DNA from 2 places in the Microbacterium pratiae genome. Region 2 is predicted to be linked to the other one. Evidence: predicted binding sites of a transcription regulator. Region 2 holds the regulator's gene; the other holds the start of a gene.
What was found. Region 2 encodes HspR, which represses chaperone genes until heat shock. Its sites were predicted from a motif close to AAGTTGAGTCNNNNNGACTCAACTT; they were not measured.
Positions count from the first base shown of each region.

Region 1 (10,360 bases), 380 kb from region 2:
CTCCCCCGGTGCCGCTCAGGAGGCCGCGAGCAACATGCTCGGCGAGTTCGGCTGGGGCCAGGACCAGTTCTCGTGCCTCGTCTCCCTGTGGAACAAGGAGTCGGGCTGGAACTACCAGGCCTACAACAGCGGCAGCGGTGCGTACGGCATCCCGCAGGCGCTCCCCGGCAGCAAGATGGCTTCGGCCGGCGGCGACTGGCAGACCAGCGCGGTCACCCAGGTGCGCTGGGGCCTCGGGTACATCTCCGGCCGCTACGGCACGCCCTGCGGCGCGTGGGGTCACTCGCAGTCGACCGGCTGGTACTGATCACCGCTCGCTGACGGTTCGCGAAAGCGCACGTCCGTACGGTCCGCTCACGCGGAGACCGTGCGGACGTGCGCTTTCGCCGTGTGTGGCGCCGGGTCAGTCCTCGTCGAGCGGGTCCTCAGCCGTGACCTCGAGCATGGGAGCTTCCTCGATCGGGTCGACGGGCATGTCGCCGGGTGCGACGAAGGGCACGTTTCCGTTGAGGCTCATGATGGTTCCTCCCTGCGGTTCGCGAGTGGCTCACGCTACGACGCCGCCAGCGAGCGGTCAGCCCCGTTGCCGTCCGGCGATACCGGGTGTACCCGCTGTCGGAGGGCGGGAGTACCGTCGGTCGCGACGAGGAGGTCACCATGAACAGGCTCGGCAACATCACCTTCTACGCAGACGACCCACGGGCGCTCTCGCACTTCTGGGCCGATGTCTTCGGCTATCCGCGCCTCGACTGGCCCGACGACATGCGCCGGCAACAGCTCGATGCCGGCCTGACCGATGACGATCTCGACCGCCGAGGTCTCGCGGAGGATCCCGAGGGCCGCGGACCCCGCCTGTACTTCCACCACGCCGACGGCTCGAAGCGAGGGCGCAACCGCCTGCACATCGATGTCTCGGTCGCACCCGCCGACGGTGAGCGCCGGGCCTCGCTACAGGCGGTGGACGCGGAGAAGGATCGTCTCGTCGCGCTCGGTGCGAGCGTCGTCCGGCTGGTGGAACAGCAGTGGGGGGCGTGGCCGGAGCGCTACTGGCAGATGCGAGACCCGGAGGGCAACGAGTTCTGCCTCCAGTGAGCGTCCGGCATAGGGTCGAGGGCATGGCCCCCCGCATCCTCGCCGTCGTGAACGGCCGCATCGTCCCCGTGTCCGCGCCCGTCATCGAGGGCGGGACGGTGATCGTCACGGACGGCGTGATCACCGCCGTCGGCGGAGCCGAGACGCCTGTTCCCGACGGCGCGGAGATCCTGGATGCCGCTGGCCGATGGGTCCTGCCCGGCTTCGTCGAGGCGCACGGACACCTCGGCGTCCACGAGGACGGCGAGGGCTGGTCGGGCAACGACACCAACGAGATGACCGACCCGAACGGCGCCCGCTTCCGCGCGCTCGACGGCATCGACATCGACGAGGTCGGGTTCCGCGACGCCCTGCGCGGCGGTGTCACCTCCGTCGTGATCAAACCCGGGTCGGGAAACCCGATCGGGGGGCGCACCGTCGCCATCAAGACATGGGGCGGACGCACCGTCGACGAGCAGGTGATCGCCGAGAACGTATCGGTGAAGTCGGCTCTGGGCGAGAACCCCAAGCGGGTCTACGGCGACAAGAAGCAGACGCCCTCGACCCGGTTGGGCGTCGCCTCGGTTCTGCGCGACGCCTTCGTCGGCGCTCAGAACTATGTCGCCAAGCGGGATGCCGCGGCGGCCAAGGGCGAGCCGTTCGATCGCGACCTCGGCAAGGAGACGCTCGCCGAAGTGCTCGACGGGACGCTGCTGTGGGACCAGCACAGTCATCGTCACGACGACATCGTCACCGCGATCCGTCTCGCCGAGGAGTTCGGATACCGTCTCGTCGTCAACCACGGCACGGAGGGGCACAAGATCGCGGACGTCCTGGCAGAGAAGGGCATCCCCGTGATCTTCGGGCCGATGCTCACCTCGCGCTCCAAGGTCGAGCTGCGCGACCGGGCGATCGGCGCGCTCGCCCTGATCGCCGCCGCGGGCGTGACCGTCGCGATCACGACCGACCACCCGGTGGTGCCGATCGACCAGATCCGACTGCAGGCGATCCTCGCGGTGCGAGAGGGCCTCCCGGCGGATGTCGCGTTGCAGGCGCTCACGACGAACCCGGCCAGCATCCTGCGACTCGACGATCGGGTCGGCGCCCTCGAGGCCGGCCGCGACGGCGACCTCGTCCTGTGGTCGGGCGACCCCCTGGCGGTCGAGTCGCGTGTCGAGCACGTCATCATCGGCGGCACCACGGTGCTCGAGACGACCGACGACGGCGACGTGCACATCGTGGATCGATGGGAGCGGTTCGGGCGCTCCAGCTGGCTCCGCTGAACCGGAACCCGCTGAACCGGAACCCGTCGCGCGCGCGAGCGCAAGAGGTACGCGCACGACACTGCGCGGGTGTGCACTGAGGGCATGTCGAACCTGCCCCTCTGGCTGCTCCTCCTGGTCTTCGCCGTTGCCGCCGCCGTCGTGTGGGTTGCCGGAATCCAGCTCTCGAAATCGACCGACGTCCTCGATGATCGCTGGCACATTGGCAGCGCGTTCGGCGGGCTGATCGTGCTCGCCGTGGCCACGAACCTGCCCGAGATCGCGATCACCGTCAGCGCGGCGATCTCGGGGAACCTCGAGGTCGCGGTGGGCAACATCCTCGGCGGCATCGCGCTGCAGACCGTGGTGCTGGTGATCCTCGACCTGTTCGGCAGACGCGGGCGCGGGGTGAGGCCGTTGACGTACCGTGCGGCATCCCTCGTCCTGGTGCTGGAAGCCGTCGTCGTGGTCGCGGTCCTCGCCGTGGTGATGGCGGGGAGCCAGCTGCCCGGTGACCTGGTCGTCGCACGTCTCACCCCCGACGTCGTACTCATCGCGGCGCTGTGGCTCGCCGGGCTGTTCCTCGTGCAGCGAGCCGGGAGGCATCTGCCGTGGCACGAGAACGGCACGTCGCCGGGCGCTAGCGAACATGCTCCCGGGCACCGGCGGGCGAAGCCGCAGCATCCGCATCACGCGATGAGCACCGGGGCCGTGGTCGCGATCTTCGCGGTCTCGGCGCTCGCGACGCTCGGCGCCGGCGTGGTGCTCGAACGTGCCGGCGACGCGATCGCCGACGGGATCGGGCTGTCGGGCGTGCTGTTCGGAGCGACCGTCCTCGCGCTGGCGACCGCGCTGCCGGAGATCTCGACGGGGCTGCAGGCGATCCGGCAGGGCGACGACAACCTCGCGATGAGCGACATCTTCGGCGGCAACGCCTTCCTGCCGGTGCTGTTCCTCGTGGCCACCCTGATCTCGGGTCAGGCAGTGCTGCCGCAGGCGAACGGGGCCGACATCTACCTGACGGCGCTGGCTGCGCTGCTGACGCTCGTCTACGTCGTCGGGCTCATCTTCCGGCCGGCCAAGCGCGTCGCGGGAATGGGCGTCGACTCTCTCGTCGTGCTCGTCCTCTACGGCGCGGGCATCGCGGGGCTCTTCGCCGTCGCCGGGTGAACGCCGCTGCCGGGTGAACGTCGTCGCCGGGCAGGCGGCTCAGATCTCGTCCGAGCGGGGAGACCGCACCGACCAGCCGACTCGCCGCAGGGCGTCTGCCAGCCGTGCTGCCTCCGTCGCCGCGACATCCCATGAGACGTCGGAGCACACGTCGACCGCCAGCGGGGGCGGGTCGGCGAACTTGGGGATCTGCACCTCGGCCCACACGTCGCGGCCGAGTCCGACCCGCGGGAACGCGGTTCCCGGATTCCCGATGACGCCGTCCGAGACGAAGGCGATCGTCTCGAGGGCGTCCGGTTTGGCGACCGGCAGGTCGACGACGAGCGTGACCACGAAGGGTCCGCTGGCGGTGTCTCGACCGTGGGCGTGCACGCGCCAATCCTGACAGACCCCGACTGACCTGAAGGCCGAAACCCGAGCGTCGGCGAGGTGCGCGCTCAGCGTTTCCGATGATTACGAAAAGATAACGGGAAAACCCTTGCTCGTCGTTACCTCGTCGTTATAGAGTGCTCGCACGGTAGCTGTTTTGCTGTGGCAGCCACCGGCATGTGATTGCAGGAAACTCTTGGTGCAAAGGGACGAGGGCCCGACCGAATGCCTCTTCGGTCGGGCCCTCAACTGCGTCTACGGCACGCATCGGCCGCGAGCGAAAGGCTCGCAATTAGGCGCCTCCGCCACCGCCTCCGCCGCCTCCGCCGCCCGCTGATCCGCCGCCGCTCGAACCGCCCGACGTCGACGACGACGACGACGCAGCCGACGACAGGGTGCCGATTCCCGCGGCGAATGACGAGGCGTCGAAACCTCCCGAGCCGGAGTACCAGATCGGCGCGGTGACGCCCGCCGCGGCGTAGGCCACCGTCAGGTGCGCAGCCCACTCCTTCTCGCGGCCGAACAGCACGGCATACGGCAGCAGCCGCTCGTAGATCCGCAGCACCTCGCGCGGATCATCCGTCGCGATGGGTTCCCGCTCGGCGCCGGTCGGCGACTGCAGCATCCGGATGCGGTCCTCCTCGGCCCAGCGGATGAAGAGGTCGAGCCCCCGGAGGTGGTCGCGCGTCTCAGCCCCGGCGCGCGAGAGCGGCGAGCCCGAGACGGCGAACACCACGACGAAGAAGGATGCCGCAGCCAGCACGATCCCCGCGACGGGCAGAGCCGGGTGCACGAAGGAACCGAGCGCGAGCACACCGAACAGGATGACGAGGGCGGCCAGCACGACGCACGCGGCGACCGGCCAGCCACGCACCCCCGCCGGAACCGACCGATACATATCGCGACGCTTGAGGTTGTCTTCCGCGAGCTTCAGAGCGCGCTGCGTCTCGGACGAGAGCCGGGTGTCCGACGAGCCGAAACGGTAGACCTCGCCGCGACGGTGGTGCGGGAACATCCCGCGCAGCAGCATCCGGCCGTTCTGGTCGGCCAGCTTCGGGTCGATCAGCTCCGCTTGAAGCTTCGCACGCCCCCAGCGGCGACTCCCGTCGTCGACGATACGGATCGAGCCGACCAGCGCCTGTTCGAGGACCTCGGCCGGGATCGCCTTCGAGGTCTTCTTCAACAGCACGGCCGACTCGAGCGCGTCGATGTGCCGTGGCGGCGTGTACTCGGCGATGACCGTCGGCCGTCCCGGCTCATCGCGCAGGTGACGACGTCGATTCCGGAGCGACCAGCCCGTCGCGCCCGCGAGCAGCACGACCGAACCGGACTGCAGCCACCCGAACGGGGACGACACGAAGGAGGTGTCATAGGTCTCGAAAGCGCCCGCCGCGAATCCGACCGCGAGGGTGAGGGTCTCGTGCGGCGCGAGATCGGATGCCGACGCGGTGATCGTGGCGCCATCAGATGATGTGGCGATCTCGGGGCACGCGGTGGTGCTGTCCTGCACCCCGACGTAGCAGGCCTGACGCCCCGCGAGCGATCCCGCGACGGACGGATCCAGATGCAGAGTCGCGGTCACCTGACGGAAGGGCTGATTCCAGTCGGTGCCGTTGACGTCCCAGTAGAACTCGAGCCCCGTGTCGGGAAAGTCCCAGACGACGTTCTCGAGGTCGTAGGTGAAGACGAACGTGTTCTGCCCGTGCAGGTATGCGGCGCCGCGGGTCAGGATGCCGAGGGTGCCGTCGTCGCTGTCGGTCTCGACGGGACGGGCAGACCCGTTCTCGTCGGTGACCGAGATGAGCTCGGGATGCAGCGGCTGCCCGTTGTACGTCTCGGGAAGGAGGCGCCGCATGCCGCGGTTCTGATCCGAATCGGGAAAGTCCGCGACGAAGGTCTCGACGACGCGCATTCGAGCGGTGCCGTCCTCGTCGCGGCTGAGCGTGTAGTCGACGGAGAGCGAGTCGAAGACGAAGGCATCGAGATCGGCCGATTCATCGGCGGATGCCGCAGCCGGGGCGGACAGCGCGAAAAGGCATCCGACCAGCGAGAAGACGGCGATCACGAGCGCCGCCCGGGTGCGACGGATCATGCCGACCAGCTTAGGCGGGCACTAAAGTTGACGCCATGAGCGATCGTCGTCGTGCCGTGGCAGCGTGGGAAAGCCTCTTCCGCGCGCAGCATGAGATCTTCGACGACATCAGCAACGACTTCGCCAGCGACGAGCTCACGCAAGCCGAGTACGACGTGCTCCTGACCGTCGTGCGCGGTGCCGGACATCGTGCGCGGCTGCGCGACGTCACGGCGAACATGCTCATCAGCCAGCCGAGCGTGTCACGCCTGGTCGACCGGATGGTCTCGCGCGGACTCATCACCAAGTGCGGAGACCCGACCGACGGCCGCGGTGCGATGCTCACCGCGACGCCCGAGGGTGTCTCGGCGTTCCGCCGGCTCGCTGCGGCGCACGGGCGGTCCATCGCGGAGCGGATGTCGGTGCTGTCGACCGAAGAGCTCGAGCAGCTCGAGCAGCTGACAGCGAAGCTGCGCCGACTGCCCTGACGATCGGCGCCCGGCCTGCGGCGTCGGGCGGGTGGTCGAGCGGGCGGGAGCTTCCTCCCCGACCTCGTTGCTGCTGCGACTTTCGCTGATCGAACAGAGTTTCGAGTTCAATGTCGTACCCCACTGTCATGATGGGAACATGGCAGCGAATGGTGAGAGTGGCGAGGCGGGACGCGATGACGTCGTGCCCTCGCAGGCGCTCGCTTTCTCGCGGTACGCAGAGGCCCTGGACCTGACCCATTCCGCCGATATCGCACGGATACGGGCGCTGGCCGACCTCGGCCACGCCGCGTTGCGCGATGCCCGTCGTGACGGCGTGCGCGGCATGGCGTCTGACATGGAATTACGGTCCGTCGCGGCCGAAGCGGCGGGGATGGCGCGGCTGACCGATCGGCGCCTGCAGGGCGAGATCGATCACGCGCTGACGGTCGTCGATGATTACCCCGCCGTGTTCGAGGCGTGGGCGTCACGGCGGATCGAACGCGGCCACGTGGATGCGGTCGTGCGGGTCGGCACCGGGGTGCCGGCCGAGGTGCGGTCGGAGTATGCGGAAGCGGCGATCGCGGTGTGCGAGCGGGACGTGCCCTCACGGGTGCGGCCTGCTTTGGAGGCGTTGGCGGCACGGGTGCATCCGCAGGACTTCACCGAGCGGCACAAGACCGCGGCGGCGGAACGGTGCGTGCGGGTGTTCCATGGGACGGACGGGATGTCGAACCTCGTCGCGAACCTGCCGACCGTGATCGCCGCGGGGATGCTCGACCGGCTCACGCAGATGGGACAGTCCGTGAAGGACGCCCGGGTCGCGGATGCTGGCGGTGCGGATGCCGCCGGGGTTGTCGGAATGCACGCTGACGCGGTTGCCGGCGCGGCGGAAACGGACGCCGCGGGCGCGGATGCCGCACCGGATATCCGGACGATGGATCAGCTGCGCGCGGACATCCTCGGTGACCTCGTGCTCGGAGGAGCGCCCGTCGTCGATCCGACCTACGGGGCCGACCGGGCCAGCGGGCTCGGCGCGATCCGAGCACGGATGCAGGTCGCCGTGACCGCTGAGACTCTGACGGGCGCGGATGAGAACCCAGCCGAGGCCATCGGGGCCGGGCTCATCGACGCCGGAACAGCACGACAGCTCGCGGGGCAGGTGTCGGAGTGGGACCGGCTCTTCATCGACCCCGTCACCCGCACCCCGGTCGAGATCGACACCTACCGGCCCACCGTGGCCATGAAGAAACTCCTTGCCGCGAGAGACCAGCACTGCCGGTTCCCCGGATGCCGACGAGCGGCCATCCGCTGCGAACTCGACCACACCATCGACTACGCCCTCGGCGGGCACACCCACATCTTCAACCTCGCGCACCTCTGCCAAAGACACCACTCGATGAAGCAATTCACCAAATGGGAAGTCAGACAACTCGGCGGCGGGGTCCTGGAATGGACCTCACCCCTCGGGCGGATCTACCGCGAAGACGTACCGATACCGGCAGTGTGCTTCACGAGCGACACAGCGGAACCGCCGCCGGATGCCGGGACCGGCGGACCTCCGCCGGATGAACCGCCACCCTTCTGAGTTCCGGGCCTGTGCCCGCGCACGTTCCGAGACCGGGCAGACCCGAACCTCGCGCGCCTTCGGCTCACCGGCGGCTCGGCGGCGCATCGGCACCGACACGCACGCAAAGGGCGGCCGCCGCCCCCGAAGGAGCTGCGGCCGCCCGTCTGGCAGTGCGTCGGCGCGATCAGTTCTCGATCGGGACCACCGGCGCAGCGGCGTCCGTCGTGACCTCGACCTTGCGCGGCTTGGCCTTCTCGCTGACCGGGATAGTGACGGTCAGGACGCCGTTGTTGTAGGTCGCGGCGATGCCCTCGGTGTCGACGCCCTGGCCGAGGTTCAGCTGACGCAGGAAGCTCGCAGCCTCCCGCTCGCGCGTGATCCACTTCACGCCGTCGCCACTGGCGAGCGTGCGCTCGGCGCGGATAGTCAGCAGCTGACCGTCGACGTCGATGTCGACCGAGCCCGGGTCGATTCCCGGCAGGTCGGCGGTCATCACGTAGTGGTCGCCGTCACGGTAGAGGTCCATCGGCATGCGACGAGGGCCGCGGCGCGTGTCGAAGAGGCTCGAGGCGATGCGGTCGAGGTCGCGGAACGGGTCGTAAGTAGCCATCGATCTTTCCCTTCTCTGATGCTTCGTGTTGAGATCTGAAAGTTGAGCCCCATCGGCTCAACTGCATCCAGATTAGCACTCGACCCCAACGAGTGCCAACGGTTCTCGCACGGCGAACAGCGCCCCGAACGGGCGGGTGTCGAGCGCGTCTCAGCACTCGACGACGTTGACGGCGAGCCCGCCCTCGCTCGTCTCCTTGTACTTGTGCGACATGTCGATGCCGGTCTGACGCATCGTCTCGACCACGGCATCGAGCGAGACGTAATGCCGCCCGTCGCCCCGCAGGGCGAGTCGCGCAGCGGTGACCGCCGTCGACGCCGCAATCGCGTTGCGCTCGATGCAGGGGATCTGCACGAGACCGCCGACCGGGTCGCACGTGAGCCCGAGGTGATGCTCCATCGCGATCTCCGCCGCGTTCTCGATCTGCGCGCTGTTGCCGCCCATGACCGCCGTCAGCCCTCCGGCCGCCATCGCGCACGCGGATCCGACCTCCGCCTGACACCCGCCCTCCGCGCCCGAGATGGACGCATTCGCCTTGAAGAGCGAACCGAGCGCCGTCGCGGTCAGCAGGAATCGCCGGATGCCGCGTCTGCGGTCGAGATCCTCCGACGCGAGCCGCGACTCGGCCGCGAACCGCCACCAGTACATCGCCACCGCCGGGAGGATGCCAGCAGCACCGTTGGTGGGCGCGGTGACCACCCGCCCGCCGGAGGCGTTCTCCTCGTTGACGGCGAGCGCGAAAGCGCCGAGCCACTCCCCCGGCAGCTCGCGGCCACCGGCAGCCTCCGCATCCTCGAGCTGAGCCCGCATGGCGCCCGCGCGACGCCGCACGCGCAGCATCCCCGGCAGTGTGCCCTCAGCACGCAAACCCGCGTCGACGCACCCGGCCATCGCGTCCCAGATCGCGTCGAGCCCGGCGGCGACCTCCGACTCGGGCCGGAGCGCCTCTTCGTTCCGTCGTGCGAGGCCCGCGATGCTCAGCCCATCGCGCTCGCACAGCTCCAGCAGCTCCGCCGCGGTGCTGAACCGGTACGGCCAGACGACAGCGCCCGAACCTCCGCGCCGCCCGCCCGCCTCGGCGGCTTCGCCTGCGCGTCGGATGAAACCGCCCCCGACCGAGAGATACGTTTCCGACACGACGAGATCGCCCGCGGCGTCCCACGCGCTCAGGGTCATCGCGTTGGGATGCTCCGGAAGCCGCGTCCGCGGTTCGAAGGTCACGTCGCTCCGCGAGAACGACACCGCGTGCCGCCCTGCGAGCAGAAGGGGTGAGCCGTCGACCCACCCTGTCCACGCGGCGCGAACCGCATCGGGGTCCACGGTCTCGGGCGCATGGCCCTGCAGCCCCGCGACCACGGCATCCGGCGTGCCATGCCCGATGCCGGTCGCCCCGAGCGAGCCGTACAGCACGCAGCCGACACGTGCGACCTCGGGAAGCCGGCCCGCGGCCTCCAGCCCGATGACGAATGCACGGGCGGCACGCAACGGCCCGACCGTGTGGGAGCTCGAGGGTCCTACTCCGATGGAGAACAGCTCGAACGCCGAGACGTAAGCGCTCACTCGCCCAGGCTACGCGAGTGCCTGCCGCACGAGCCGGGCAACGTCAAGGGCGTACCTGCAGACGCGGCGCGCGCCTATCGTCGCGACCGATGACCACCGCACCCCACCCCCGTCTGGCGTCGCTGAAAGCGGCCGCGCGAACCGCCGGAGGCGAGGCCTTCGCGGTCTCGCGCCTGCTGCTGGCCGGCAAGACGGCGATCGCGGCCGCGA
Region 1 covers NZ_CP154843.1:1,381,623-1,391,982, reverse strand. The annotation lists gene AA0Y20_RS06465 (lytic transglycosylase domain-containing protein) at 1-307, shown strand, start outside; gene AA0Y20_RS06460 (VOC family protein) at 658-1,092, shown strand; gene AA0Y20_RS06455 (amidohydrolase) at 1,116-2,354, shown strand; gene AA0Y20_RS06450 (sodium:calcium antiporter) at 2,439-3,503, shown strand; gene AA0Y20_RS06445 (hypothetical protein) at 3,543-3,875, opposite strand; gene AA0Y20_RS06440 (DUF2207 domain-containing protein) at 4,165-5,964, opposite strand; gene AA0Y20_RS06435 (MarR family winged helix-turn-helix transcriptional regulator) at 6,000-6,431, shown strand; gene AA0Y20_RS06430 (HNH endonuclease) at 6,571-7,998, shown strand; gene AA0Y20_RS06425 (Hsp20/alpha crystallin family protein) at 8,165-8,590, opposite strand; gene AA0Y20_RS06420 (L-serine ammonia-lyase) at 8,741-10,150, opposite strand; gene AA0Y20_RS06415 (FUSC family protein) at 10,240-10,360, shown strand, end outside.
Region 1: a site for HspR is predicted at 8,630-8,654, ahead of AA0Y20_RS06425 (Hsp20/alpha crystallin family protein). Genes of this name have one in related genera too.

Region 2 (10,360 bases):
CGCGGCTTCGCGGCTCCCGGCATCGCCGTCGCCGGTGCGAGATCGGCCAGACGCTGCGGAGCGTTGGGGAGCACGACCACCTCGCGCTTCGTCAGCTTCACGTCGGCGAACTGCCGCTTGCTCGTCTCGCTCACCGTCGCGACGAGATCGGCGGCGTTGAGCGTCGCCCGCTGCGGCGCGTACGAGAGGTGGAAGAGACGCCACCCCAGGCGCACGAACCACGGGAGGTCGCGCGGCGGCGTGCGGTGCCGGTAGTAGATGGTGTCGTGGAGGGTCAGGATGAGCGCGAACCGCCGACCGAGCGCGCCGATGGTCTGCATCGGCGAATAGACCACGTCGGGGCGGTGCCGGTTCAGCGCGAGCGCGGCGAACGGCTCGAGCACCGAGGTCGGCGCGTGCAGCATGACGTGCGGGGCGCCGTCGGGCAGGAACGCGACCTGCGCGGGGTCGTGCACGATGAAGGTGACCTCGACGTCCTCGGCGGGAGCCGCCGCGAAGAGGGCATGCGCGAGCTCGTGCGAGAAGCGGCTGATGCCGTCGTGGAAGTCGGTGCGGATGTAACGCGCGTCGAAGAAGAGCCGCATCGTCACGCGTCGAGCGGCTCGCCGCGGTAGAGCTTCTCGAAGGTGTCGAGGGTGCGCTCGATGTCGTGGATCTCGACGCCGTCGAGCGAGGCCTGCTGCATCCGCAGGTACTCCTCGGGCGAGGCGGTGAGCACCCGGCGCAGCTTGTCAGCGAGATCGTCGACGTTGCCGGGCTCGAAGAGGTATCCGTTGACACCCGACTGCACGAGGTGCGGCAGGGCGACGGCATCCGCTGCCACGACCGGCAGCCCCGAGGCCATGGCCTCCATCGTCGCGATCGACTGCAGCTCGGCGATCGACGCGATCGCGAACACATCGGCCCGCGTGTAGGCGGCGCGAAGATCGGCCTCGTCGGTGCGCCCGAAGAACGTGACCCGGTCGGTGATGCCGAGCTGCTGCGCGGTCTGCTCGAGGTTCCGGCGCTGGTCTCCGCCGCCGACGATGTCGAAGTGGACATCGAGCTCGGGGGCGAGCTTGGCGACGGCCTTGAGGGTCACCTCGACATGCTTCTCGGTCGTGAGGCGGCCGACGAACAGGATGCGGCGATGCTCGCGCGGTGTGAGATCGGGGGTGTAGTTGCGCTTGTCGATGCCGCAGCTGATGGGGATGACGCCCGAGATGTCGATCGTGTCCTCGAGGAACTCGGCCGCCTTGCGCGTCGGCGTCGTCACGGCGCGCGACATGTCGAAGGTGCGCTTGGCGTCGTCCCAGCAGAGCTTGATGATGATCTTGTCGAGGAAGGGCGGGAGCGTCGTGAAGTCGATGACGTTCTCGGCCATGACGTGGTTGGTCGCGACGACCGGGATGCCGCGCTTCCTCGCCTCGCGGGTGAGCCCGCGACCGATGACGATGTGCGACTGGCTGTGGACGACGTCGGGCTTGACCGAGTCGAGGATGCCCCGTGCGTAGTGCTTAGCGCGCCACGGCAGCACGAAGCGCAGCCAATCGTGGGGGTACCAGCGCCACCCGGGAAGGCGGTGGACGGTGAGATCGGCGCCCTCGATGGTCTCGGTGAAGACGCCCGACTGCGAGTGCTTCACGCTCGGCGTCACGACGTGCACGTCGTGTCCGCGGGCGGCGAGGCCGGCGGAGAGCCGCTCGGCGAAACGGGCGGCTCCGTTGACGTCGGGCGCGAAGGTGTCGGCGCCCATCACGATGGTCAGAGGCGCGCGCGAGCTGTCGGCGGGAACACCCTCGTTCGTCGTGGATTCGGTCACGGGTCAGGCCCAATCTGTACGGCGGAGTGCCGCCGGCTGTGGCCGACGCGGCGGCCCCGAGCTTACCCGAGCGGCCTCAGCGCTTCCGGGAGGCGGCCCGGCGTTGGGGCAAACCGGCCGCGCCCGGACTGCACGGAAGACGGGGGCGAGCACCCAGGCGGCATCCCTAGGCTGGGGTCATGGCCCGACTCGAAGCCGATGCCGATCCCGCCCGCTGGGTACCCGTCACCGAATCCTTCGGATTCTCCGGACGCCGCGCTCGCAAGCGCGCGATCGGGATGCTGCTGAGCCAGGCGAACGCCGCGATGGGAGCCGCGCCGCGCCCCGGTGGGCGCTTCGCCGCGTGGGCCGCCAGTCAGGCGGTGCCGATGCTGATGCGGCGTGCCAACGGCCGGGTGCGGGCCTGGATGTGGAAGGCCGACCCGGAGCTGCTCGTCGTGCTCGCGCAGATGCAGGAGGCGACCCCGCAGGTGCGGGCGGCGCGAGCGATGATGCCGATGGAGTACGACGACACCGAGGACTTCCGCTCGCCCTACCTCGGGGCGGGCGAGAAGCTCGTCATGACGCTGCCGCCGGACCCGCGGACTCCCCCGTTCGTCTCCTACACCTGGGACACGGGAACGCACCTCGTCACACTGTCGGCCGTCTGCAGCGACCGCGAGCGCGTGGGGACGGTGCTCGATGAGCTCGACCACCTCGCCCGCTCGCTGCGGGTCGTCGACGACCTGACCCTCGACGAGTCCGCCAACACGCTGCGCCTCCCGCCCGCCTGACCCCCGCACACCACGTCGACTCGCCAGAAACGGCGGATGCCGGGGCAACCGGATCCGCGTTTCGTGGCGAGTCGACGGGTGGGGCCGGGGCCGGGGGGGGTCACTCCCCGGCAGGTGGGTCGGAGGGACGCCGGTACAGCACGACCTCCGTCGCGCGGCGGACGCGAGCGCCATGACGCAGAGTCACGACGGCACCGGTCGCACCGGCGGCGAACACGCGCGCGCCGGGGCGCTGCTGCATCTCATCGCGTAGCCGCTGCTCGAGGTCGCGCACGTCGTGGCGGAGGCCCGCGACCTCGTTCTCGAGCTCGAGGATGCGCGCGATGGCGGGCAGGCTGATGCCTTCCGCCGACATCCGTGCCACCTCTCGCAGCTGGCGGATGTGTCGCAGCGAGTACCGTCGCGACCCGCCCTGCGTGCGTCCGGGCACCACGAGCCCCAGCCGGTCGTACTGCCGGAGGGTCTGCGCGTGCATGGCGGCGAGCTCCGCCGCGGCAGCGATCGCGAAGATCGGGGCGTCCTCGTCGATGTCGTCTTCAGCCATGTTCGGTCACCTCCTGGGCGTCGAGAGTGCCGTCGTGCGATCCGCCGCGTCCGTCCCCGGGGATCGGATGCGGCGGATCTCACGAGGCGGATGTCAGCCGCGCGCCTTGTTCATCAGGTCGGCACGGGGATTCTCGCGGGGCTCGACCTCCGCGAAGCGCTCGAGGGCCGCGCGGGCTTCCTCGTCGAGGTGTGCGGGCACGGCGACCTGGACCTCGGCCAGCAGATCCCCCGTGCCCTTGGACGTGCTCACGCCGCGCCCCTTGACCCGCAGCACACGCCCCGACGGAGTGCCGGGTGCGACCCGCAGCTTGACGGGATCACCGCCCAGCGTCGGCACCTCGATCGTCGCGCCGAGCGCCGCCTCGGTGAACGTCACCGGCACCACGACCCGCAGGTTCAGCCCGTCGCGGGTGAACACCGGATGCGGCCGGACGGTCACGCTCACGACGATGTCGCCCGGCTCCCCGCCATCGGGCGAGGGACGCCCGCGACCGCGCAGCCGGATCTTCTGCCCATCCTTGACTCCTGCCGGGATCTTCACCTTGAACGGCTTGCCGTCCTCGCCCTGGAGCGTGACGGTGTCACCGCGGACCGCGGTCGCGAAGTCGAGCGTCGTCCGAGCGGTGACGTCGGCGCCGCGCTGCGGTCCGCCGAAGCCCTGGAACCCTCCGGTCGAGCGGCCGAAGCCGCCCGACCCGAATCGGCTCCCCCGGCCGCCGCTCTGCTGGTTGAACATCGCGAAGATGTCGTCGAAGTCCGCACCGCGGGCTCCGGCGCCGCCTCGCGCACCCTGGTTGAAGGCGCTGAAGACGTCTTCGAAGCCGCCGGCGCCCTGGCCACCCGCGGTGAAGCGGGCACTGCCCGCCCCCATCGCCCGGATCTGGTCGTACTCGGCGCGCTGCTCCTTGTCGGAGAGCACGGAGTACGCCTCGCTGATCTCCTTGAACTTCGCCTCGGCCGCAGGGTCTCCCTGCGTCGAGTCGGGGTGGTATTGACGCGCGAGCTTGCGGTAGGTCTTCTTCAGGTCGGTGTCCGAGACATCTTTCGAGACGCCCAGCACCTTGTAGAAGTCCTTGTCGAACCAGTCCTGACTGGCCATGTGGGTGCCTCCTATTCGGCCGGCACGGCGACGACGACCTTCGCCGGACGCAGCTCGATGCCGCCGAGGCGGTAGCCGACCTCGACGACCTCGAGGATCGTCGGCTCGGCCGTGCCCGGAGTGGGCGCCTGGAAGATCGCCTCGTGCTGCTGCGGGTCGAACGCGTCGCCGGCGGCACCGTAGGACTCGACGCCCAGTCGGGCCACGACTCCGCGCAGCTTGTCCGCGATCGCCGCGAGCGGCGATCCCTCGACGAGGTCGCCGTGCTTGTCGGCACGGTCGAGATCGTCGAGCACGGGCAGCAGCCCCTTGGCGACCGAGCCCTTGGCACGCTCGATCTCGGCCTCGCGCTGCTCCTCGGTGCGCCGACGGTAGTTGGCGTACTCGGCCTGCACCCGCTTGAGATCGAGCAGCAGGTCGTGCTCCTCAGCCGGCGCCTCGGCGACGGCGGCCTCGTCGGACTGCGTCGCACCGAGGATGTCGTCGATGGTCAGTTCGTCGTCCGCGGCCGCGGCGTCCGCGGCATCCGATGCTCCGGAGGCCTCGTGCGCGTCGGGGCCGGACGCCTGGGCGTCCGACCCCTTCCCGCCGAGGACCTCGTCTTCGCCGTGCGGCTCTTCGAAGTCCTTATTGGTCATGATTACTTCTTCTCGTCCTCGTCTTCGACGACCTCGGCGTCGACGACATCCTCATCGGATGCCGTCGCACCGGTGTCACCGGTGGGAGCGTCGGTCGGGGCGCCCTGCGCCTGATCGGCCTGACCCTGCGCGTAGATCGCCTCGCCGAGCTTGCCCTGCGATGCGTTGAGCTTCTCGAACGCGGTCTTCACGGCCTCGTCGTCGTCGCCCGCGAGCGCGGTCTTCAGCGCGTCGACGTCGCCCTGGACCTCGGTCTTGACGTCCTCGGGCAGCTTGTCGGCGTTGTCGGCGATCAGCTTCTCGATCGAGTACGACAGGGTCTCGGCCTGGTTGCGGACCTCGGCGGCCTCGCGGCGCTTCTTGTCCTCTGCGGCGTGCTCCTCGGCCTCGCGCACCATGCGCTCGATGTCGTCCTTCGGCAGCGACGAGCCGCCGGTGATCGTCATCGACTGCTCCTTGCCGGTGCCCTTGTCCTTCGCCGAGACGTGAACGATGCCGTTCGCGTCGATGTCGAAGGTGACCTCGACCTGCGGGATGCCGCGGGGCGCCGGTGCGATGCCCGTGAGCTCGAACGTGCCGAGCGGCTTGTTGTCGCGGGTGAAGTCGCGCTCGCCCTGGAATACCTGGATGGCGACCGACGGCTGGTTGTCGTCGGCGGTCGTGAAGGTCTCGCTGCGCTTGGTGGGGATCGCGGTGTTGCGCTCGATGAGCTTTGTCATGATGCCGCCCTTGGTCTCGATCCCGAGGCTCAGGGGGGTCACGTCGATGAGGAGGACGTCCTTGCGCTCGCCCTTGAGGACACCGGCCTGCAGGGCGGCGCCGACGGCGACGACCTCGTCCGGGTTCACGCCCTTGTTGGGCTCCTTGCCGGCTTCCTTCTTCACCAGCTCCGACACGGCGGGCATACGGGTGGAACCACCCACGAGCACGACGTGGTCGATGTCGCCGACCTTGATGCCGGCCTCGCGGATGACGTCCTCGAAGGGCTTCTTCGTGCGGTCGAGCAGGTCCTTGGTGAGGTCCTCGAACTTCGCGCGCGAGAGGGTCTCGGAGAGCGAGACGGGGCCCGAGTCGGTCAGCGACAGGTACGGCAGGTTGATCGACGTCGACTGCGAGCTCGAGAGCTCCTTCTTCGCCTGCTCGGCGGCCTCCTTGAGGCGCTGCAGGGCGATCTTGTCACCCGAGACGTCGACACCCGTGGTGTCCTTGAACTGCTTGATCAGGTACTCGACGATGCGCTGGTCCCAGTCGTCGCCGCCGAGGCGGTTGTCACCGGCGGTCGCGCGCACCTGGATGGTCGAGAAGTCGTCGTCCTTGCCCACCTCGAGCAGAGAGACGTCGAAGGTTCCGCCACCGAGGTCGAAGACGAGGATGAGCTCGTCCTCCTTGCCCTTGTCGAGGCCGTAGGCCAGCGCAGCGGCGGTCGGCTCGTTGATGATGCGCAGGACGTTGAGGCCCGCGATCTCACCGGCCTCCTTCGTGGCCTGGCGCTCGGCGTCGTTGAAGTAGGCGGGGACGGTGATGACGGCATCCGTCACCGTGTCGCCCAGGTACTGCTCGGCGTCGCGCTTGAGCTTCTGGAGGATACGGGCCGAGATCTCCTGCGGCGTGTACGCCTTGCCGTCGATCGCCTGGGTCTTCCAGTCGGTGCCCATGTGACGCTTGACCGAGGTCAGCGTGCGGTCGACGTTCGTGACGGCCTGGCGCTTGGCGGTCTCACCGACGAGCACCTCGCCGTCCTTGGTGAATGCGACGACCGAGGGGGTCGTCCGGAGCCCTTCGGCGTTGGCGATGACCTTGGGCTCGCCGCCCTCGAGGACGGCCACGACGGAGTTCGTCGTGCCCAGGTCGATACCCACTGCACGTGCCATGAGTTGTCTCCTTACTTGCGGTTCTGATGGATCTGAAGTCTGCGGCGGCCCAACCTGAGCCGCGATGACTCAACTGTACTCCGACCCCGAAATCGTGTCAAGAGAAGTTGAGCCTGGTCGTATCAAGTTCAGGGGCGGCGTTCCGTGGTGAACGGCATGCACCTGAGGCAAATCTGAGCAACCCTGAGGCGCGATCATCGGATCCTCCCAGGGGCGCGCTATATGTTGAGTCCACCCATGACAAGAAGCGTGAACCCGAACTCGCCTCTCGTCGACATCGAGCCCGCGATGGGCGGTCGTCGAGCGTTCCTGCGTGCGCGGAGGCGACCGTGACCCGCAGTGCCGTCGTCATCGAGGATGACGACGACCTCCGCAGCCTCCTCCGGCAGACCCTCGAGCAGCACGGATTCGCCGTCCACGCCTTCGCCGACGGTCCCGCCGGTGTCGACGCCGTTCGCCAGCTGCGTCCGGATCTGACGACCGTCGACGTCAAACTCGACGGCATCGACGGGTTCGAGGCGGTACGCCGCATCCGCGCCTTCCACGACGGGTACGTGCTGATCATCAGCGCCGTCGACGATGAGACCGCGACGGTCGAGGGATTCCGCAGCGGCGCCGACGACTACGTCATCAAACCCTGGCGGCCGTATGAGCTGCGCGCTCGCATCGACGCCCTGATGCGCCGCCCCCGCACCCTGCAGTCCACGGACGTCGGCTCCGGCTCCTGGCTCGAATCCGGCGGCCTCCGGCTGAGCCCCGGCTCGCGCCGCGTCGAGCTCGACGGCACCTCCCTCGATCTGACGCGTTCCGAGTTCGACGTCCTGCAAGCGCTGATGCAGCGCCCCGGAGACGTCGTCGAGAAGGCCTGGATCGCGCTCATGCTCCGTCGGCAGAGCGGCGCGCACGGGGAACACGTGAGCCCCCACGATCTTCACGCGGTCGAGGTCCACCTCATGAACCTGCGCCGCAAGCTCGGCGACGACGGCCGGACCGGCCGCTGGATCGAGACGGTGCGCGGCATCGGCTACCGGTTCGCGCGTCGCGACTGAAAAGCGCGTCGGCCCCCTCCCCGACGGATACGCTGACCCCGTCGCGATGACGCGGCACGCCGCCGACCGGCGGCACCGAGTGTTCACGGAGAGGTCGTAGCGTGCCCGGCATGTCACCCGAGACCGACCCGCCCGGCGGCGACCGCACCGCCCAGGCATCCGCACCGGGCGTGCCCGCACCCCCCACCGCCGCAGACACGCAGGCGTTGGGGCGCATCGCGGCGATGCGGACCCGAGACGCGGCCGAGCAGCCCGCCTCTCGCAAGGCCGTCGTCTCGTGGGCGCTGTGGGACTGGGCGACGCAGCCGTTCAACTCCGTCATCCTGACCTTCGTCTTCGCGTCGTTGTTCCTCGTCTCCGACTCGTTCCTCCCCGCCGACATCGCCGCGCTGCCCGACACCGACCCGGTCAAGGAGGCCGCACTCGCCGAGCTCGCGAGCGGCTACGGCGTCGCCTCGACGGCCGCCGGCATCCTGATCCTGCTCCTCGCACCGGTCCTGGGACAGACCGCCGACCGCTCGGGTCGGAAGAAGCGGTGGCTCGGGGTGTTCACGGTCGTCCTCGCCCTGCTGCAGTTCGCGCTGTTCTTCACCTTCGCCGACCCGGCCTTCTTCTGGTACGGCGCGATCGTCCTCTCCCTCGGCGCCGTCGTCTCGGAGATCGCGGGCGTGAACTACAACGCGATGCTCGTCGAGGTGTCGACCCCGCGCACGATCGGGCGGGTCAGCGGCCTCGGCTGGGGTCTCGGCTACATCGGCGGCATCATCGCGCTCACCCTCGTGGTGGCGCTCACCTTCGCCGACTGGTTCGGCATGGACACCGGCAACGGTCTCGCCTACCGCCTCATCGCCGTCGGTTGCGGTGTCTGGACCATCGTCTTCGCCATCCCGCTGATGCTGAACGTGCCCGAGCGCTCCGCGCCCCACACCACGGAGAACGTCGGCTTCTTCGCGGCGTACGCGCACCTGGTCGCCGACATCGTCCGCCTGTACCGCACGGAACGCCCGACGTTCTGGTTCCTCCTGGCGAGCGCGGTGTACCGCGACGGCCTGGCGGGCGTCTTCGCCTTCGGCGGCGTCCTGGCGGCACGCGCGTTCGGGTTCTCGGCGACGGAGGTCATGATCTTCGGCATCGCGGCGAACCTCGTCGCCGGCGCCTCCACCATCGTCGCGGGACGCTTCGACGACCGCTTCGGAGCCCGCGCCGTCATCATCGCGACGCTGTCGGGCCTCATCGCCGTGGCGGTGCTGCTCTTCGTCCTGCAGGACGCCGGCTCGATCGTGTTCTGGATCGCCGGACTCATCCTCTCGGGGTGCGTCGGCCCCGCCCAGGCCGCGAGCCGCTCGCTGCTGGCCCGCGTGACGCCTCCCGGCATGCAGGGCGAGATCTTCGGGCTCTACGCCACGACCGGTCGCGTCGCGAGCTTCCTCTCCCCCGCCATGTGGGCCCTGTTCATCGCGTGGTTCGGCAGCATCATCTGGGGCGTGCTGGGCATCGCCGTGGTGCTGCTCCTCGGGCTCGTGCTGCTGCTGTTCGTGCGACTGCCGAGACAGGCCGGCATCCGCTGAGCAGGTTCAGGCGGGACGCCGCATGGGGACGTGCGGGATGTCGTCCTCGGAGAACTCCGATCCGCTGATCACGAACCCGAACCGGCCGTACCAGTCGGCGAGGTGCTTCTGCGCGTCGAGATCGATCGCCGCGCCGGGCCACCGCTCGCCGGCGCGGTCGACCGCCGCCCGCATGAGCTGCGCCGAGAGGCCGCGGCCGCGCGCGTCTGCGGCGGTCGCGACTCGGCCGATGCGGGCGTTCCCCGAGGCATCGCGAAGCAGCCGGAGCGTCGCGAGCACGTGCCCGTCGTCCTCGACCCAGAAGAGCTCGGTGTCGGGTTCGAGGTCTCGGCCGTCGAGCTCGGGGTAGGCCGCGGCCTGCTCGACGACGAAGACGCTGACGCGCAGCCAGAGCAGACGGTAGAGGGTCTCGGCGGGAACATCGGTCAGACGGGCGGAAGACACCGGGAGCATCCGCCCAGCGTACGACGAAGGCGCCGGGCTGTCGGGCCCGGCGCCTTCGAGTCGATGCGCGTCAGCCGCGCCTGCCGACGATCCACGGGAAGCGCACTCCCCGCTCGTTCGGCTCCTCGACCTCGAGACCGTAGTGGTCGCCGATGCGTTCGATGAACTGCGCCCGTTCCGCACGGGCGTACGCGCGGCGTTCACGTTGGAACGCCAGCACCGTCGACCAGCACATCAGGAGCATGACGATCGAGAACGGCAACGCGATGAGGATCGCCGCGGTCTGCAGCGCCTGCAGGCCACCGGCGAGCAGGAGCGCGCTCGCGAGGGTGGCGGTGATGACGACGAAGAAGGTGCGGACCCAGCGCGGCGGCTCGGGGTTGCCCCCCGTCGCGATCATGCCCATCACGAGCGCGCCCGAGTCGGCCGAGGTGATGAAGAACACGGCGATCAGGACGATGGCCCCGATCGTCAGTACGCCGCCCGCCGGCAGCCCCTCGAGCAGCTGGAACAGGGCGCCCTGCAGGTTCACCGACCCGTCGGCGGCGAGCATCGAGCCCGGCTGCTCGAG
Region 2 covers NZ_CP154843.1:1,001,330-1,011,689, reverse strand. The annotation lists gene AA0Y20_RS04745 (glycosyltransferase family 4 protein) at 1-584, opposite strand, end outside; gene AA0Y20_RS04740 (glycosyltransferase) at 587-1,735, opposite strand; gene AA0Y20_RS04735 (hypothetical protein) at 1,981-2,574, shown strand; gene AA0Y20_RS04730 (heat shock protein transcriptional repressor HspR) at 2,675-3,118, opposite strand; gene AA0Y20_RS04725 (DnaJ C-terminal domain-containing protein) at 3,212-4,219, opposite strand; gene AA0Y20_RS04720 (nucleotide exchange factor GrpE) at 4,231-4,857, opposite strand; gene dnaK (molecular chaperone DnaK) at 4,860-6,728, opposite strand; gene AA0Y20_RS04710 (response regulator transcription factor) at 7,058-7,777, shown strand; gene AA0Y20_RS04705 (MFS transporter) at 7,888-9,345, shown strand; gene AA0Y20_RS04700 (GNAT family N-acetyltransferase) at 9,352-9,798, opposite strand; gene AA0Y20_RS04695 (BCCT family transporter) at 9,860-10,360, opposite strand, start outside.